Regions from separate parts of the Billgrantia hypersalina genome, predicted to be linked through region 3. Evidence: predicted binding sites of a transcription regulator. Region 3 holds the regulator's gene; each other region holds the start of a gene.
What was found. The regulator sigma-54, encoded in region 3, starts transcription at its own class of promoters, with help from an activator protein. The targets are predictions, from matches to a motif close to TGGCACNNNNNTTGCTNT.
Positions count from the first base shown of each region.

Region 1: the regulator sigma-54 is predicted to act here: its motif matches at 2,274-2,291, upstream of urtA (urea ABC transporter substrate-binding protein).
Region 2: the regulator sigma-54 is predicted to act here: its motif matches at 1,592-1,609, upstream of glnL (nitrogen regulation protein NR(II)).

Region 1 covers NZ_JBMIQI010000003.1:36,317-42,099, forward strand. The annotation lists gene urtB (urea ABC transporter permease subunit UrtB) at 1-705, opposite strand, end outside; gene urtA (urea ABC transporter substrate-binding protein) at 847-2,172, opposite strand; gene ACOJCM_RS01130 (tripartite tricarboxylate transporter permease) at 2,510-4,042, opposite strand; gene ACOJCM_RS01135 (tripartite tricarboxylate transporter TctB family protein) at 4,042-4,494, opposite strand; gene ACOJCM_RS01140 (Bug family tripartite tricarboxylate transporter substrate binding protein) at 4,494-5,480, opposite strand; gene ACOJCM_RS01145 (helix-turn-helix domain-containing protein) at 5,670-5,783, shown strand, end outside.
Region 2 covers NZ_JBMIQI010000010.1:68,093-73,875, reverse strand. The annotation lists gene glnA (glutamate--ammonia ligase) at 1-675, shown strand, start outside; gene ACOJCM_RS06960 (DUF4124 domain-containing protein) at 846-1,415, shown strand; gene glnL (nitrogen regulation protein NR(II)) at 1,719-2,765, shown strand; gene glnG (nitrogen regulation protein NR(I)) at 2,758-4,170, shown strand; gene ACOJCM_RS06945 (hydroxymethylglutaryl-CoA lyase) at 4,284-5,234, shown strand; gene ACOJCM_RS06940 (CaiB/BaiF CoA transferase family protein) at 5,237-5,783, shown strand, end outside.
Region 3 covers NZ_JBMIQI010000018.1:622,911-628,693, reverse strand. The annotation lists gene rapZ (RNase adapter RapZ) at 1-897, opposite strand, end outside; gene ptsN (PTS IIA-like nitrogen regulatory protein PtsN) at 948-1,418, opposite strand; gene hpf (ribosome hibernation-promoting factor, HPF/YfiA family) at 1,425-1,733, opposite strand; gene ACOJCM_RS17445 (RNA polymerase factor sigma-54) at 1,842-3,260, opposite strand; gene lptB (LPS export ABC transporter ATP-binding protein) at 3,416-4,141, opposite strand; gene lptA (lipopolysaccharide transport periplasmic protein LptA) at 4,149-4,673, opposite strand; gene lptC (LPS export ABC transporter periplasmic protein LptC) at 4,670-5,290, opposite strand; gene ACOJCM_RS17425 (KdsC family phosphatase) at 5,304-5,783, opposite strand, start outside.

The DNA of each region.
Region 1 (5,783 bases), on a different contig from region 3:
GTCGGCCAGGGCGGCGCGTGCGGCATCGGCCACGACGGGATCATCGCCATTGGCGGCTCGATTGAGTGCCACCCGCACCCGTGGATGCAGACTACCGCGAAGATCCTGGACCGCTTCGACCTCGCCCTGTTCCAGACGATGGATAGCCAGGGCCTGAACCAGGCGATCACGCACCTCGGCATCCTCCTCGTCCTCGATCACCTCGGCCAGCGGTTCGGCCAGGTCGCTGTCAACCTCGCCCAGCAGTCGCTCTGCGGAAGCGCGGCGCAAGCCGGTATCGGCGGCGTAGAGATCGACCACGGCGATCGCGCTGCGCAACTGGTTGCGCAGCGCATTGTTGATGCCGATGCGATCCAGCTCGCGACGCGACATCTCGCCAAGCGCCTCGCCGGTCAGGGCGTCCTCTACCGGCCATTCGCGTCCGGTGTTGTCGAGCACCACCACGAAGCGACCGTCCTCGGTGCGCTGGAGGCGGCCGTCGAGCAGCGCCTGCAGCCAGTCGCGGGCACGGGGATCGTCGCTGCGAACGATGGCCTCGATGCCTTCGCCCTTGGCCGGAAAGGACGACACATCAAGTGCCTCCAGCAGTTCGATGGCCACGGCATCGCTCGCATCCGGCGCGGCCTGCGCTTTGGCGGACGTGGCAAGGGTCAGGCCGAGCGCAAGCGTCAGTGCCAGCGCGAGAACCCGCAGCCACGGGCCCATCGTCACGGGCGCGCGATCGCCGCTGCCGGCCCTCGCCCCGGCCGCCGTTGGCCCGGGCATGGGGGGGTATCTCATCGGAGCGTTCCTCGGAATCGTTAACCAGGCGTGCTCCCCCGCTGCTTTGCAGCGGGGGATGCGGGCTTACTCGGCCAGTGCCGCTTCGGCCTCTTCGGCGGCCGTGCTGCCACCGCAGCGACCGTTGGCCACGTTGAAGTTGCCGCACTCCATGGGCTTGCGCCAATCGGCTATCAGGTCGCGGGAGCCGGGCAGGTAGTCGGACCAGGCATCACCGGCCACGGTGGAGGGCGTCTGCCAAACGATGTCGAACTGACCGTTGTCCTGCACTTCCCCGATCAGCACCGGCTTGGTGATGTGGTGGTTGGGCATCATCGCCGCATAGCCCCCGGAGAGATTGGGCACGGTCACGCCGATGATGGCGTCCTTGACCGCGTCGACGTCGGTGGTACCCGCCTTGCGCACCGCCTCGGCCCACATGTTGAAGCCGATGTAGTGAGCTTCCATGGGGTCGTTGGTCACCGCCTCCTCGTCGCCGGCATAGTCGATCCAGGCATCGATGAAGTCGTAGTTGGCATCGCTGTCCACGCTCATGAAGTAGTTCCATGCCGCCAGGTGACCCACCAGCGGGTCGGTGTCGATGCCGGAGAGTTCCTGCTCGCCCACCGAGAAGGCAATGACCGGGATATCCGCCGCGTCGATGCCCTGGTTGGCCAACTCGCGGTAGAACGGCACGTTGGCATCGCCGTTGATGGTCGAGACCACCGCCGTCTTCTTGCCCTCGCTGCCAAATCGGCGCACCTCGGAGACGATGTTCTGCCAGTCGGAGTGACCGAACGGCGTGTAGTTGATCATGATGTCCTCGTCGGCAATGCCGTGCTCCTCCTTGAGGAAGGCTTCGAGGATGCGATTGGTGGTGCGCGGGTAAACGTAATCGGTGCCGAGCAGCGCGAAGCGCTCCACACCCACTTCGTTGATCAGGTACTCGACCGCCGGGATCGCCTGCTGGTTGGGTGCCGCACCGGTGTAGAAGACGTTCTCGGACGACTCCTCGCCCTCGTACTGCACCGGGTAGAAAAGCAGGCCGTTGAGCTCCTCGAACACCGGCAACACCGCCTTCCGCGATACCGAAGTCCAGTTGCCGAATACGACGTCCACCTCATGCTGCTCGAGCAGTTCGCGGGCGCGCTCGGCAAACAACGGCCAGTTGGAGGCCGGGTCGACCACCACCGCCTCAAGCTGACGACCGAGCAGGCCGCCCTGCGCGTTCTGCTGCTCGATCAGCATTTCGACAGTGTCCTTCAATGTCGATTCGCTGATCGCCATGGTGCCGGACAGCGAGTGAAGGATACCCACCTTGATGGGCTCCTCCTGGGCCAGCGCCTGGCCAGCGGCACCGAAGGCGAGCGCCGACACCAACGCGGTGGCCGCGGGACGAAGCGGGAAAGGCATGATGCGGGAAGCTTTCACATGAATCTCCTTGCGCCCTCCTGGGGGAGGGACTCGTTGTGATGGCAGGTGCTGCTTGGCAGCGATGCGCGATGCCACCAGACTTAGCAAGGTCCACGCCATGATGCGCCAAGCGGTAAAAATTACTTGATAGACCAGGGGTTGCCTTTAGCAAGAAGCGACGACTCATGTGCCTGACGCACCAGTCGGGTGCAGGCCAGCGTGCCCGACGCACCCGCCAACGAGAGCTTGGTGCATGGCATGCACCGGTTTGACGAGGCCACAACGCAACGGGGGCGTCGATCGCTCGACGCCCCCGCTGTTCGACAGGAATCCTGCTTCAGTCGCTTTCCGGACTGCCGGCTGTCGCCTCCTGCGCCACTCTCATCCGGCGGCGCAGGATGGGCCCGACAATATAAGGCAGGACCAACCCCAGGATCGCGAACACCCAAAGCCCGACGGCCAGGCCGCTGTGCCACAGGATGGTCCAGTCGCCATCGGAGATGTCCATGGCATGACGCAGGTTCTTCTCCATCTCCGGCCCCAGCAACAAGCCCAGGATGATCGGGACCAATGGGATCTCCAGCTTGCGCAGCACATAGCCGGCGACGCCGAAGGCCACCATGAAGTAGAGATCGAAGGTGGTGTTGCTGATCGAGTAGATGCCGACGAAAGCGATCATCGTCACGCTCGGCAGCAAGTACATCGGCGGTACCGAGAGCAGCTTGACGAAGATCCCCACCAGCGGGATGTTGAGCAGCAACAGCAGGAAGTTGCCGATCAGCAGCGCGGCGATCACGCCCCACACGATGTCCGCGTTCTGAGTGAACATCAGCGGGCCGGGGGTGATGTTGAGCGAGATCAGCAGCGCCAGCAGCACCGCCGTGGTGCCGCTGCCCGGTACGCCGAGTGTCAGCATGGGCACCAGGGCACCGCTCGAGGCGCCATTGTTGCCCGCCTCGGGGCCGGCCACGCCGCGCGGGTCGCCCTGCCCGAAGAAGCCCTTCTTGCCCACCACCTTCTTCTCGAGGGTGTAGCCGATGAAACTGCCAAGCGACGCCCCGGCCCCCGGCAGCACGCCGGCGATGAAACCGAGGATACCGCCACGCACGCTCGACGGCAGGATGCCCCGTATGTCGGCCCAGCTCAGCTTGAGCTTGTTGACGAACATCTTCTCCTTGCCGCCGCCGGCACGCTCCTCGATGAAGAAGAGCAGCTCCGAAATCGCGAACAGGCCGACGATGGCAATGATGAAGTCGAGCCCCTCGTAGAGTTCCATGGTGCCGAAGGTGTAGCGCTGCACACCGGTGGAGTCGATGCCCACGGTCGACACCATCAGCCCCAGGCAGGCCGCCACCACGGTCTTCATCGGGTTCTTGCCGGTGATGCCACCCAAGGTGGCAAAGGCGAGCAGGAACAGTGCGAAGTACTCGGCTGGCCCGAAGGTCAGGGCGAATTTTGCCAGCACCGGGGCCAGCAGAATCAGGCCCACGGTAGCGATCAGGCTGCCGATGAAGGAGGCGATGGCGGAGATCGCCAGCGCCTCGGCGGCCTTGCCCTTCTGGGCCATGGGATAGCCGTCGAGGCAGGTCATCATCGCCGGCTCGTCGCCGGGGATATTGAGCAGGATGGACGAGATCCGTCCGCCGTACATGGCCCCGGCGTAGACCGCCGTGAGCATGATCAGCGCCGTCTCCGGGGCGAGCCCCAGGGAAAAGGCCAGCGGAATCAGGATGGCCACGCCGTTCGCCGGCCCGAGGCCGGGCAGCGCGCCGATCAAGGTGCCGAGGAAGGCCCCCATCAGGGCGAACATCAAGTTATGAGGCGCGAGTGCCACCCCGAAGCCATCGATCAGAAAGCCGAGGGTTTCCATCAGCTCACCTCCAGGAACGAGAGCAGCCCCAACGGCAAGGACAGGTCAAGGGCAAAATTGAACAGCAGGAAGACCACCACGCCCGATACCGCCCCGACCAGGTAGGCATTGAGCGGTCTCGCCCCCATGCGCCAGCACAGGGTGCCGACGGCCAGCGTGGTGCTGACGATGAAGCCCAGCGGCTGCAGGAACATGGCGTAGAGCACCAGCACGACCACGGCAATGACCAGCTCGATGCCGGTACGGCTCCAGGGCCAGGCATTGTCCGGGTCGGGTCGCACGATCAGATAGAGGCTCGATAGCCCCAACACGACGGCAAGCAAGTGGGGAAAGGTTTCGGGTCCGATCGCCTCGGACCCACCGAACGGTTCGGGAAACTGGCTGGCGCCCCAGCCGTACGCGACGGCCAGGACGAGCAGCAGCACACCGAAGATGCGGTCGTTGAATGTCATTACTGGATCAGCCCGATATCCTTGGAGAGCGTCTCGATGTCTTCGATCTGCTCCTTGACGAACGACTCGAACTCACCGGCGCTCATGTGGAACGGCATCAGGCCGTTACTTGCCATGATGTCCTGCCACTCCTGGCTCTCGTAGATGGTATCCATGGCGTCGACCCAATACTGCTTGGCCTCATCGGAAATATCCGCCGGCATGTAGAAGCCGCGCCAGTTGGGACCCACCGCGTCGATACCTTGCTCCATGGCGGTGGGGATCTCGCTGAACTCACCCGGCAGGCGCTCGTCGGACAGCACTGCCAGCACGCGCAGGTCGCCGGACTCCATGAAGCCCTGCGCCTCGCTGATGTCACCGGTAAAGGCGTCCACGTGCCCACCCACGACCTGGGTCATGGCCTCGCCGCCGTTGTTGTACGAGAGATAAGGAATGCGCGGCAGCTCATCGACGCCGGCAGCGTCCGCCGCGATCAGCACCTTGAGGTGGTCCCAGCCGCCCTTGGCGCTACCGCCGGCAAACTTGACGCTGCGCGGATCTTCCTGGATGGCCTCCATCAGTTCGGTCAGGTCGTCGTACTCGGAATCGGCGGCCACGGCAATGACGCCGTAGTCAGCGCCCAGCGCCCCGATCCAGTTGACCATATCGGCCGTCATGCCCGGGAACTGGCCCTGGGCCAGGCGGGTCGTGGTGGCGGTGGAAGCGGCCACCAGCAGCTGTTCGTCACCGGCGCGCTTGGACACGGTATGGGCGAAGGCAACGCCACCGCCGGCACCCGCCATGTTGACGGTCTGCACACTGCGAGGTACCAGGTCCAGCTCCTCCATCACGTTCCCTACACTGCGGCAGGTGAAGTCCCAGCCGCCACCGGGATCGGCCGGGGCGAGACACTCCACCTTACCCTGCGGCTCGAAGGCGAAGGCGCTGCTGGCGCCCAGGGTGAAAGCGGCGACGGCGATGAGTTTGAGCGGCGTTTTGGTGGACATTGTTATTGTCCCTCCGGATTGGCGTGTTGGGTAAAAAGCGACTTGCAGTGCTTCGTTGGCTACCTTACAATTCTGTAAGGTAGAACGTCATTCTTCAGGGTAGAAAGCTAGGCGTGCCGAGAGGCAGCGTCAATGGCATGAGGCGCAATTGCGACCAAAGTCCAATGCGCCAGGCAGGGAGTATCCGTCATGGCCCAGGACCGAGTGGAAGCCGTCGAGCGCGCGCTGACCGTGCTGGAAGCGTTCGATACCGACCAGGAGAGCTTCTCCCTCGCCGAACTCGCCGACGCCACCGGCTACTAC
Region 2 (5,783 bases), on a different contig from region 3:
GTGGCTCACGCCTACGGCAAGACCGCGACCTTCATGCCCAAGCCGCTGGTCGGCGACAACGGCAGCGGCATGCACGTGCACCAGTCGTTCTGGAAGGATGGCCAGAACCAGTTCGCCGGCGACCAGTACGCTGGGCTGTCTGAAATGGCCCTCTACTACATTGGTGGCGTGATCAAGCACGCTCGTGCCCTGAACGCCTTTGCCAACGCTTCCACCAACTCCTACAAGCGTCTGGTGCCGGGCTTCGAGGCGCCGGTCATGCTGGCCTACAGCGCGCGCAACCGCTCGGCCTCCATCCGCATCCCGTACACCGCGAGCCCCAAGGGCAAGCGCGTCGAGCTTCGCTTCCCCGACCCGACCGCCAACCCCTACCTGTGCTTCGCCGCCATGCTGATGGCCGGTATCGACGGCATCAAGAACAAGATCCACCCCGGCGATGCGATGGATAAGAACCTCTACGACCTGCCGCCGGAAGAGGGCAAGAAGGTGCCGACCGTGGCGCATAGCCTGGACCAGGCCCTGGAGGCGTTGGATAAGGACCGCGCCTTCCTCACCGAGGGCGGCGTGTTCACCGACGACATGATCGATGCCTACATCGAGCTGAAGATGGAAGACGTCGAGCGGATCCGCATGACCACGCATCCGATCGAGTTCGATATGTACTACAGCTGCTAAGCTGTCGCGTCCGGCGGCATGGCCGCTGGCTCGCCACGAGGGGCTCCGCATCGCGGAGCCCCTTTTTTGTCGTACACTGAGTGGCGAAGTGGCGGGGGTTAGACGTTCATAGGCACATCGGCCGACCGGGAGCGGAGCTGCGCGGTTCGCCGGCGAAGGGGAGAGTCCTCATGGGCAAGGCGATCGTGCTGTCTCTACTGAGCCTGGCGCTGGTGCACGAGGCGCTGGCCACGACGATCTATCGCACCACCGACGCGCAGGGCAACGTGATCTTCACCGATGACCCCGAGCGCGGCGGCGAGCCGGTCGAGCTGGCGCCGCTGACGGTGATCCCTTCGCGGGATGAGGGTCGGCGGAGCGAGCCGCCGCGGGCCGAGGGTGTGACGCCCCGGGCCAGCGAGTCGCCGGGCCAGCCTTTCATGCCCTACGATACCTTCCGCATCCAGTCGCCGCCGCACGGGGCGGATCTTCCCGCGAGCTATGCCGGCAACCTGCAGGTGGAGCTGGATATCGAGCCGCCGCTACGCCCCGACCACCGGGTACGGTTGCTCGTCGACGGCCGCGTGAGCCAGACCGCCATGCATACCCGGGCCTTCATGCTCACCAACCTCGAGCGTGGTGAATATGAACTCCAGGCCGAGTTGCTCGATGCGCAGGGGCAGATACGCCATCGTACCGCGCCGGTATCCCTCTATGTGCAGCGGGCCGATGCCACGCTTGCGCCCGGTAGCGATGGCTGAGCCTCGTACCGCCAACATTCCTCCCATTCCCTTCAACTCCCTCTCCCGCGCGTTGCACCGAAGCGGAGAGGGTGCATGCCTTCCGATATAGCACTTGTTCTGCTAATGCACCATTATGGTGCGCAATGATACGGTGTGTCCGCCCCGAAACGGCGCCATGCTGCGCCAGATAGGGTTGGCGCGCTTCTTGCTTTGTGATGTGGAGCCCGGGGAAGGTGCAGCGATGGCGAGGGTCGTCGATGCGCCTGCACGAGGCAGGCGCTGCGCCGTGCCCCCTCGCCATTTACCAAGGGAAGGTCGTAAATGTATCGACGCCTGATGGAACACCTCACCACGGCCGTTATCCTGCTGGACGACGAGCTGCGGTTGCGTTGGATGAACCCGGCTGCCGAGGCTTTGCTGGCGATCAGCCTGGGTCGGGTGAAGGGGCTCAGCCTGGCCGCGCTGCTGGCCGAGGACGATGGCATGGTCGGGGTGTTGGCCAAGGCGCGCGATGACCAGCATCCCTTCACCCAGCGTGAAGTTCGGCTGACGCTGCTCGGCGCCACCCTGGTCACGGTCGATTATACGGTCACCCCGCTCTCATCGACGGAACTGCTGGTGGAGATGGAGCCGCGCGATCGGCTCCTGCGGATCTCGCGTGAAGAAGCCCTGCTCAACCGCCAGGAGGCGATCAAGGTCCTCTCGCGCGGGCTGGCCCACGAGGTCAAGAATCCGCTGGGCGGGATTCGCGGTGCCGCCCAGCTGCTGGAACGCGATCTCGACGACCCTGCCCTGCAGGAGTTCACGCGAATCATCGTCGAGGAGGTCGACCGGCTGCGCGACCTGGTCGACAGCATGTTGGGCCCCAACCAGGTGGCCCGCCATCAGCCGCTCAACATCCACAAGGTGCTGGAGCGGGTGCGCACCCTGCTGCTGGCCGAGACGCCTAGCGTGAAGATCGAGCGCGACTACGACCCCAGCCTGCCCGACTTCCCCGGCGACGAGGCCCAGATGATTCAGGCGGTGCTGAACGTGGCGCGCAACGCGGTGGAAGCGATGACCAGCGCCGACACCGAAGCCCCCTGCCTGATGATGCGCACGCGGGCGCGCCGCCAGTTCACCCTGGGGGCCGAGCGTCACCGTCTGGTCTGCGAGGTGGCGCTGATCGACAACGGCCCCGGCGTTCCCGAGAGTCTTCAGGAAACCCTTTTCTATCCCATGGTATCGGGGCGTGCCGAGGGCAGTGGACTGGGATTGTCCATTGCCCAGGGCATCCTGCATCAGCATCAGGGGCTCATCGAGTGCGAGTCCCGCCCCGGGCATACCGAATTCCGTTTGCTTATTCCGTTGGAGAGGCGTCATGACTGATGTCGCACGTGTCGCGGTGGTCGACGACGACCGCGCCATACGCTGGGTGCTGGAGCGCGCCCTGGCTCAGCCCGATCTCGAGGTCGAGTGCATCGACCGGGCCGACGTGGCGCTCAGCCGTTTGCTTGACGATCCCCCCGATGTGCTGGTGACCGATATCCGCATGCCGGGCATCGACGGCCTGGATCTCATGTCGCGGGTGCGGGACGTGCACCCCGACCTGCCGGTGATCGTGATGACCGCCCACTCCGATCTCGACAGCGCCGTGGCGTCCTATCAGGGCGGCGCCTTCGAGTACCTGCCCAAGCCGTTTGACGTCGACGAGGCGCTGGCCCTGGTGCGCCGAGCGGTGGCGCATGCCCGCGAGCGCAAGCGGCCGGTCAGCGTACCCGAGGGGCTCGATGCCGAGATCATCGGCGAGGCGCCGGCCATGCAGGAGGTCTTCCGCGCCATCGGCCGGCTGTCGCACTCGCACATCACGGTGCTGATCAACGGCGAGTCGGGGACAGGCAAGGAGCGGGTGGCTCGTGCCCTGCACCAGCACAGCCCGCGCTCCAGCCACCCCTTCATTGCCCTCAACATGGCGGCGATTCCCCGCGATCTGATCGAATCGGAGCTGTTCGGCCACGAGAAGGGTGCCTTCACCGGCGCCACGGCAAGCCGGCAGGGCCGCTTCGAGCAGGCCAACGGCGGCACGCTGTTCCTCGACGAGATCGGCGACATGCCCGCCGAGACCCAGACGCGACTGCTACGCGTGCTGGCCGACGGCGAGTTCTACCGGGTCGGCGGTCACACGCCGGTCAAGGTGGACGTGCGCATCATCGCCGCCACCCACCAGAACCTCGAGCGGCTGGTCGAGGACGGCCGCTTTCGCGAGGACCTGTTCCACCGCCTCAACGTGATCCGCGTCCATCTGCCCAAGCTGGCGGAGCGGCGCGAGGACATTCCACGCCTGGCACGCCACTTCCTTGCGGAGGCCGCCAAGGAGCTGTCCACCGACGTCAAGGTGCTGACCCAGGATGCCGAAACCCACCTGACTCGACTGCCCTGGCCGGGCAACGTTCGCCAGTTGGAGAACACCTGTCGCTGGCTGACGGTGATGGCCTCGGGGCGCGAGATCCTGGTCGAGGATCTGCCGCCGGAGCTGCGCCACGGCGAGGGCGGCGAGGCCTCCAGCGGCGACTGGCGTACCGCCTTCCGCGATTGGGCCGACCGTGCCCTGGCGGCAGGGCACACCCATCTGCTGGAAGAGGCCGTGCCGGACTTCGAGCGCATCCTGATCGAGACCGCGCTGAAGCACACCGGCGGGCGCAAGGGCGAGGCCGCCGAGCTGCTGGGCTGGGGGCGCAACACCCTGACCCGTAAGCTCAAGGTGCTGCTGCCGGCATTGGCCGACGGCGACTGAGCGGGGAGTCGTTCGACCCCGACAAGAAATCCATGCATTGAACGAAAGGCGCATGGCCGCGGAGCGAACCGGCTTCGTACAGTCGGGGAAAGTCCCTGCCCATGGCGGCCATCATGTCCGAAGCGATTCACGCCCCCCAGCGGGTGCATGTTACCGAAGTCGGCCCGCGCGACGGCCTGCAGAACGAGAAGGTCGTCCTCTCCACAGCGGACAAGGCCGCCCTGGTGCGGGCACTGGTCGCGGCCGGAGTCCGCGAGTTCGAGCTGACCTCCTTCGTCAGTCCACGGGCGGTGCCGGCCCTGGCCGATGCCGCGGAACTGGTCGAGGCTCTGCGCGACGTCAACGACGTCCACTTCTCGGCGCTGGTGCCGAACCTGCGCGGCGCCGAGCGGGCCCTGGCGGCCGGCATCGACTCGGTGGTGCTGTTCGTTTCGGCCTCGGAGAGCCATAACGCCAAGAACGTCAACGCCAGCGTTGCCGAGTCGCTGGCGAGCTTCGAGCAGGTGGCCCGGCGGCTCGAGGGCAGCGGCATCGAACTGCGCGGCGCCATTGCCACCTGCTTCGGCTGCCCCTTCGAAGGCGACGTCGACGTCGCCGCGGTGGGGCGCATCGCGCGTCACTTTGCCGATCTCGGCGCGCGCCATGTGTCGCTGGGCGATACCACCGGCATGGCCACGCCACCGCTGGTCAGCGAGCGTATCCAGCATCTGCGCGAGGTGGCACCCTCGCTTGCGCCTACCCTCCATTTCCACAATACCCGCGGCATCGGGCTGGCCAACGTCATGCAGGGGCTGGCGCTTGGCGTCGATCGCTACGAGAGTTCGATCGGCGGCCTGGGCGGCTGCCCCTTCGCGCCGGGGGCCACCGGCAATATTGCCAGCGAAGACCTGATCTATCTGCTCAGCGAAATGGGCATCGAGACCGGCATCGAGCTGGAGGGCATGATCGCGGCAGCGCAGCTCGCCACGCGCCTGATGGGAAGGCCGCTGCCGGCCCAGGTTTCCAAGGCGGGCCCGCGGCTGGCGCTTAGCGACGGCACTGCCGTGGCCACGGCGAAGGGCTGAGCATGGGCGAGTCTTCCGCCCCCGGGGCCCTCGACAACATTAGAGTGATCGACCTCACGCGGGTGATCTCGGGACCGTTCTGTACCCAGATACTCGGCGATCACGGCGCCGAAGTCATCAAGGTCGAGCCGCCCGGTCGCGGCGACGTGCTGCGCTCGCAGGGCAATATCGTCAACGGCTTCAGCTGGTACTTCGCCCAGTTCAACCGCAACAAGCGTTCGCTGACGCTCGACTTGCGCAGCGACGAGGGCAAGGCGATCCTGCACCGCCTGCTGGAGAGCGCCGACGTGCTGGTCGAAAACTTCCGCCCCGGTGTGCTGGACAGGATGGGCCTCGATGACGAGACCCTGCGTGAACGCTATCCTCGCCTGGTCGTCGGCCGCATCAACGGCTTCGGTTCCACCGGCCCCTACCGCGATCGGCCCGCCTACGACTTCATCGCCCAGGCCATGAGCGGCTTCATGGGAGTCAATGGCCCGCCCGATGGCGAACCCATGCGCGCCGCCCCTCCGATCAGCGACATGGTGGCCAGCCAGAATCTCGCCTTCG
Region 3 (5,783 bases):
TGGGCCGGTCAGCTCCTGCGCTGAGGTAAACGGAGTATGGATGCCGAGTTCACGATGGCGCAGCCGCACGTCAGGCTGCTGACGTGCCAGGTGATGCGCCAGGCGCTCGGCCAGGTACACCGAGCGGTGCTGACCCCCGGTACAACCGATGGCAACGGTCAGGTAGCTGCGGTGAGTGTCGCGATACGCCGGCAGCCAGCGGTCGACCCAGGCGGTTATGTCGTCGAGCATTTGATGAACCAGGGGATACTGCTCCAGAAACGCCACGATGCTGGGCTCCCGCCCGGTAGCCGAGCGCAGTCGCGGGTCCCAGTACGGATTGGGCAGGCAACGGGCATCGAACACGATATCGGCATCGAGTGGCACGCCGCCCTTGAAACCGAACGATTCCACCGTCAGGGTCAGCTGATCGGCACGGTGGCTGGCCACCTGCTCGGTAATGCGGCCGCGCAGGTCGTGGACCGACAGCCGCGATGTGTCGATGACCAGATCCGCCAGGTTACGTATGTCGCTCAGCGTGGTGTCTTCCGACTCGATGGCTTCGTTCAGGGTCATGTCCCGGCCGCGAGTCAGCGGGTGGCGGCGACGGGTGGCGGAATAGCGCTCGAGCAGAATGCGGGCATCGGTGGTCAGATAGATGACCTGGCAGTCGACCTGCTTGTTGCGCAGTTCCTCCAGCAGACGTGGAAAGCGCTCCAGGGCGTGAGGCAGATTGCGGGCATCGATGCTCACGGCAATCGAGTTCTGGATCGAGGGTGCATGGCGCAGTTCCTCGACAAGAGAGCCGAGCAGCATCGCCGGCAGATTATCGATGGCGTAGTAACCGATGTCCTCGAGCGCTTGCAGTGCGATCGACTTACCGGAGCCTGAACGGCCGCTGATGATCACAAGCTGCATGGCGTTTCTCCTGATCAGGGGCTGGCCGAGCGGCGTCTAGGGAGGAGGGGTCAGGCCGAAGAGTGTCGTCGAATGGCCTCGATGAGGCCCTGGTGAAGTTCACGCTGGCTTTTGCACTTGCGCAGCCGCGCACGTGTTTCGGAATCGTTCATTACGCTGGCAACCTGACTCAGCAGCGACAGATGCGTGTCGTCGGCTTCCTCGGGTACCAGCAGCACGAAGACCAGGTCCACCGGCTCGCCGTCGATGGCATCGAAGTCGATGGGCTCGGCCAGCTTGAGGAAGGCGGCTACCGGGCTATGGCAGTGAGGGTTGCGCGCATGCGGAATAGCCACGCCATTGCCGATGCCGGTGCTACCCAACCGCTCGCGACCGATCAACCTGCCGAAGACCTCCTGGCTGTCGAGGCTCGGGGTGTTCTGCGCAATGAAAGTGCTGAAGAACTCCAGCACCCGCTTTTTGCTGCCCCCGGGAACGTCGAACAGGGCACGCTCCGGGGGCAGGATGGTTTCCAGTGTCATGGCGTCTCAGCGAATGCCGGCGCCCTGGGCGCGGGCCTGGGCCTTTTCCTTGTGTTTGACCAATTGGCGGTCGAGCTTGTCGGTCAGCGCATCGATGGCGGCGTACATGTCGGGATCGGAAGCTTCGGCGTGCAGATCGGCACCGGCGGCGTGCAGCGTACAGGCGGCCTGTTGGCGCTCCTTCTCGATGGAGAGGGTGACCTGAACATTGGTGATATTGTCGTAATGTCGCTGGACGCGGTTCAGCTTTTCGCTCACATAGTCACGCAGCGAATCGGTCAGCTCAACATGATGGCCGGTGATGTTGACTTGCATGACAAGCTCCTTCGTCCTTCGTGTGGTAGTACGATTGTAACCCTTTTTGCCTCCCTGCAAACCCCTCCGAACGAAGGCCTTGCCCGGCGTCAACGCTTCGCTCTGGGCTCAGCGAAAACGCTTGCGTTCGCTCGAGGAAGGGATTCCCAGTGCTTCACGATACTTGGCAACGGTCCGGCGTGCCACCTGTATGCCATCGTCGGCCAGCAGTTCCACCAAGCGGCTGTCGGAGAGCGGCTTGCGTGGCGGTTCGTCGGCGATCAGCTTGCGAATTCGGGCGCGGATGGCCGTGCTTGAGTGAGCATCGCCGTCACCGTTGCCGCCGACCTGGCTGGAAAAGAAGTACTTCAACTCGAAGACGCCACGGGGCGTGTGGATGAACTTCTGTGTCGTCACCCGAGAGATCGTCGACTCGTGCATGTCGACCGCCTGGCCGATGTCCGCCAGCACCAGCGGTTTCATGGCTTCCTCGCCCTGTTCGAGGAAGTCGATCTGGCGTGCCATGATTTCGCGCCCGACGCGCAGCAGCGTATCGTTGCGGCTCGCCAGGCTCTTCATGAGCCAGCGTGCCTCCTGCAGGTGATCCTTGAGAAACTGGTTGTCCTGGCTCTTGTCCGCGCGCCGCACCAGGGCAACGTAGTCGGGCTGGATGCGCAGCCGCGGAAGCGCCTCTGCATTGAGCTCCACACGCCAGCCCGACTCATCGTGATAGGCGATCAGGTCCGGCGTGATGTAATTGCTGCCGACCTCGGCATAGGCGCTGCCCGGGCGCGGGTCCAGCGAGCGCACCAGGGCGATGACATCGTCGAGTGACTCGTCGTCAAGCCCCAGGCGGCGCTTGAGCAGGCGGCGATCATCGGCTGCCAGTGCCTCGAGGAATTGTCGAACCAGGCGCCGCGCCTGAGGTAGCAGAGGCGTATCGTCGGGCAGCGTGGCCAACTGCAACATCAGGCATTCGCGCAGGTCGCGAGCGAAGACGCCGGTAGGCTCGAACTGTTGCAGGCGCAGTAGTATCTGCTCGACTTCACGGGTCGGCAGCCCTTCGAGCCCCTGCTGGCGCAGCCCGTCGCGAATCTCCTCCAGCGGTTGGGCCAGATAGCCCGTGCCGTCGACCGCATCGATCAGGCTTTCAGCGATCTGGCGCTGGCGTTCGTTCAGATCGGTCATCGCCAATTGCCAGATCAGGTGGCCGGCGAGTGTCTGCCCCGACGCCTGGCGTTCGAAATCCGGTCCTTCACCGCTACTGCCTGAGTTCATGGCATGATCGGGATAGGTATCCGTCCAGTCGCTGTCGGTAGACAGTTCGCTGGGGATTTCACTGGCCCAGTCGTCGCTCTCGGCTTGGCCGACCGCTTGTTCGCCAAAGCCGTCGTCAAGCTCCAGCATGGGATTGGACTCGAGCGCCTGCTGTATCTCCTGACGCAGGTCGAGTGTCGAGAGCTGCAGCAGGGCGATAGCCTGCTGCAGTTGCGGTGTCATGGTCAGCTGGGTGCCGACCCGTAGTTGCAAGGATGCTTTCATGGCCATGAGGATAACGGGCTCATCTGCCGGGGAAGCTCTACCCTAGACCGCCGGGCGATGACTTGCAAGGATAAGCTCTGCAATAAGCATGCCATCGGCAATATTCATGCCTTTACAGTATATGCGCTTGCCGATCAAGAGGTTGCTCAGAGAAAAAGTGGCTATAGCCGAAAATCTTCACCCAGGTACACCTCCCGCACCCGCCGGTTGGCCAGAATGGCCTCGGCGTCCCCGTCGGCAATGATCTGGCCGTCGCCGACGATATAGGCGGAATCACAGATGTCGAGTGTCTCGCGTACGTTGTGGTCGGTGATCAGTACACCGATATTGCGAGCCTTGAGCTGTCGTATGATGCTCTTGATCTCGCCAACCGAGATCGGATCGACCCCGGCGAAGGGTTCATCGAGCAGGATGAACGCCGGCTCGGTTGCCAACGCTCTGGCGATCTCGACCCGTCGTCTCTCGCCGCCCGACAAGCTCATGCCCAGGTTGTCGCGGATGTGAGTGACGTGGAAGTCTTCCAGCAGCTGCTCGAGTCTCGCATGCCGGCCTCGGCGATCCAGGTCCCTGCGTGTTTCCAGAATGGCCATGATGTTGTCGGCTACCGACAGCTTGCGAAATATCGATGCCTCCTGGGGCAGGTAGCCGATGCCTGCCCGGGCTCGCTCGTGCATGGCGCTGCGCGAGAGATCCAGGTCGTCGATGAAGACCTCGCCGGCGTCCGCCTTGACCAGGCCCACGATCATATAGAACGAGGTGGTCTTGCCGGCCCCGTTGGGGCCAAGCAGACCCACCACCGAGCCCTGCTGGATGGAGAGGCTGATGTCGTGCACCACGCGGCGCCGCTTGTAGCTCTTGGCCAGATGATGAGCTTTCAGGGTTTTCATCGCCATTTCAGCGCTCCGGCTGCAGCGTCATTCGGATACGCTGGTTCCCCTCTACCCCTTCTCCCTCGGCGCGGGCCTGGACGACGCGGCGGTCGAGGAAGTATTCGAGATAGCCGCCTTCGAAGGTGTCGCCGCCCTGGTGCAGCTCGGCCCGGTCGATGAGCTCCACCCGGCGCTCGGCCACGTGATAGATGATGGTTCTTCCCCAGCCGCGTACCACGGGCTGGTCGGGGTCGGGTTGCTGCTCGATATAGGCGCGCTGCCCACGCGCCGTGGCACGGGAGAGTTCGCCCGCGGCGTTGCGATGAATCTCGACGCGATCGCCGGTCAGCCGCATGGTGCCCTGGCGAATGTCGACGTTACCGGTATAGATGGCAGTGCCGGCGCTGTCATCGAGGTCGAGCCGGTCGGCTTCGACCTCGACGGGCTGCTCGGCATCGCGTTGCTGTGCCATGGCCGGCATCCCCCACACCATGCCGGCCAGCGCCAGGGTGAACAGCAGTCGGGCGGTCGGGAGCTTGCATCGCTTCATGGCGTGGAATCCTCTTGGGTGTCTGCATTGGCCCGCCCCGGTTGGGCGTTTTCCGGGGGATGAAAGCCGCGGACATTGTCGGTCAATCGCGCCCGGTTGTCATGGATCCAGGCATCGAAGCGCTCGCCGCGCATGCGTTGCGGCGGCTGCTGCAGCAGGGCGGACGTTTCGCTCCAGGCGTGTCCCAGGTCGGCGTCGAAATGCAGGGTTTCGGTATCGAGCTGCCAGCGCTCCTCGGGGGCAAGCAGCCGGGCGTCGCCGGAAAGGGTCAGGGGATTTCCGCCCGGACCGAGACGGCCTTCATTGCCATTTGCCACCCATAGCCGGCCTTCACGGTCGATCATGTGGGCCAGCGGCGTGACCGCACGGGTGACGTCGTCATGAGGCGTATGGACCAGGCGCGGGCTCTCCAGGCGCTGGTGCGGTCGACCCTCGGCGTCGAAGCGGGTCACGCGTGCTTCTTCGAGGAAGTAGTCAGGCTCACCGGCCTCGTCGGTGGGCACCGGTCCGGTCACGGGCTCCTGCCAAGGATCCAGCCAGGCGATCAGGCCGCCTAGACCGAGCAGCAGCAGGAGCAGCCATAGGCGGAACGACGGGCGTGGCAGACGACGTAGCATCGGCGGGGCGGCCTCAGCGCTTGCCGTGGAGGTAGGTGTCGATAAGGGCGTCGCGATGTCCCTGCGCCTCGAGCAGCAGGTCGCAAATCTCGCGTACCGCGCCATGACCGCCGCTGCGCTCGGTAACGTAATCCGCAAGGGCACGGACGTAGGAGGGGGCGCCGGGAACGGCGATGCCGACGCCGGCGCGCTGAATGGGCGCCAGATCGGGCAGGTCGTCACCGCAATAGGCTACCTGCTCGAGTTCGATGCCCCTGCGGGAGCAGAGTTCACGCAAGATGGCGAGCTTGTCCTCGCAGCCCTGAAAGACGTGGTCGACGCCTAGGGCGGCAGCGCGATGGCTGACCATGGGCGAGTCGCGGCCGGTCAGGAATGCGACCTGTAGTCCGGCGCGCCGCAGCAGCTTGAGGCCGAGACCATCCTGGGTATGAAACGCCTTGATCTCGATGCCGTCGGCCTGGAAGTAGAGACGGCCGTCGGTGAGTACGCCATC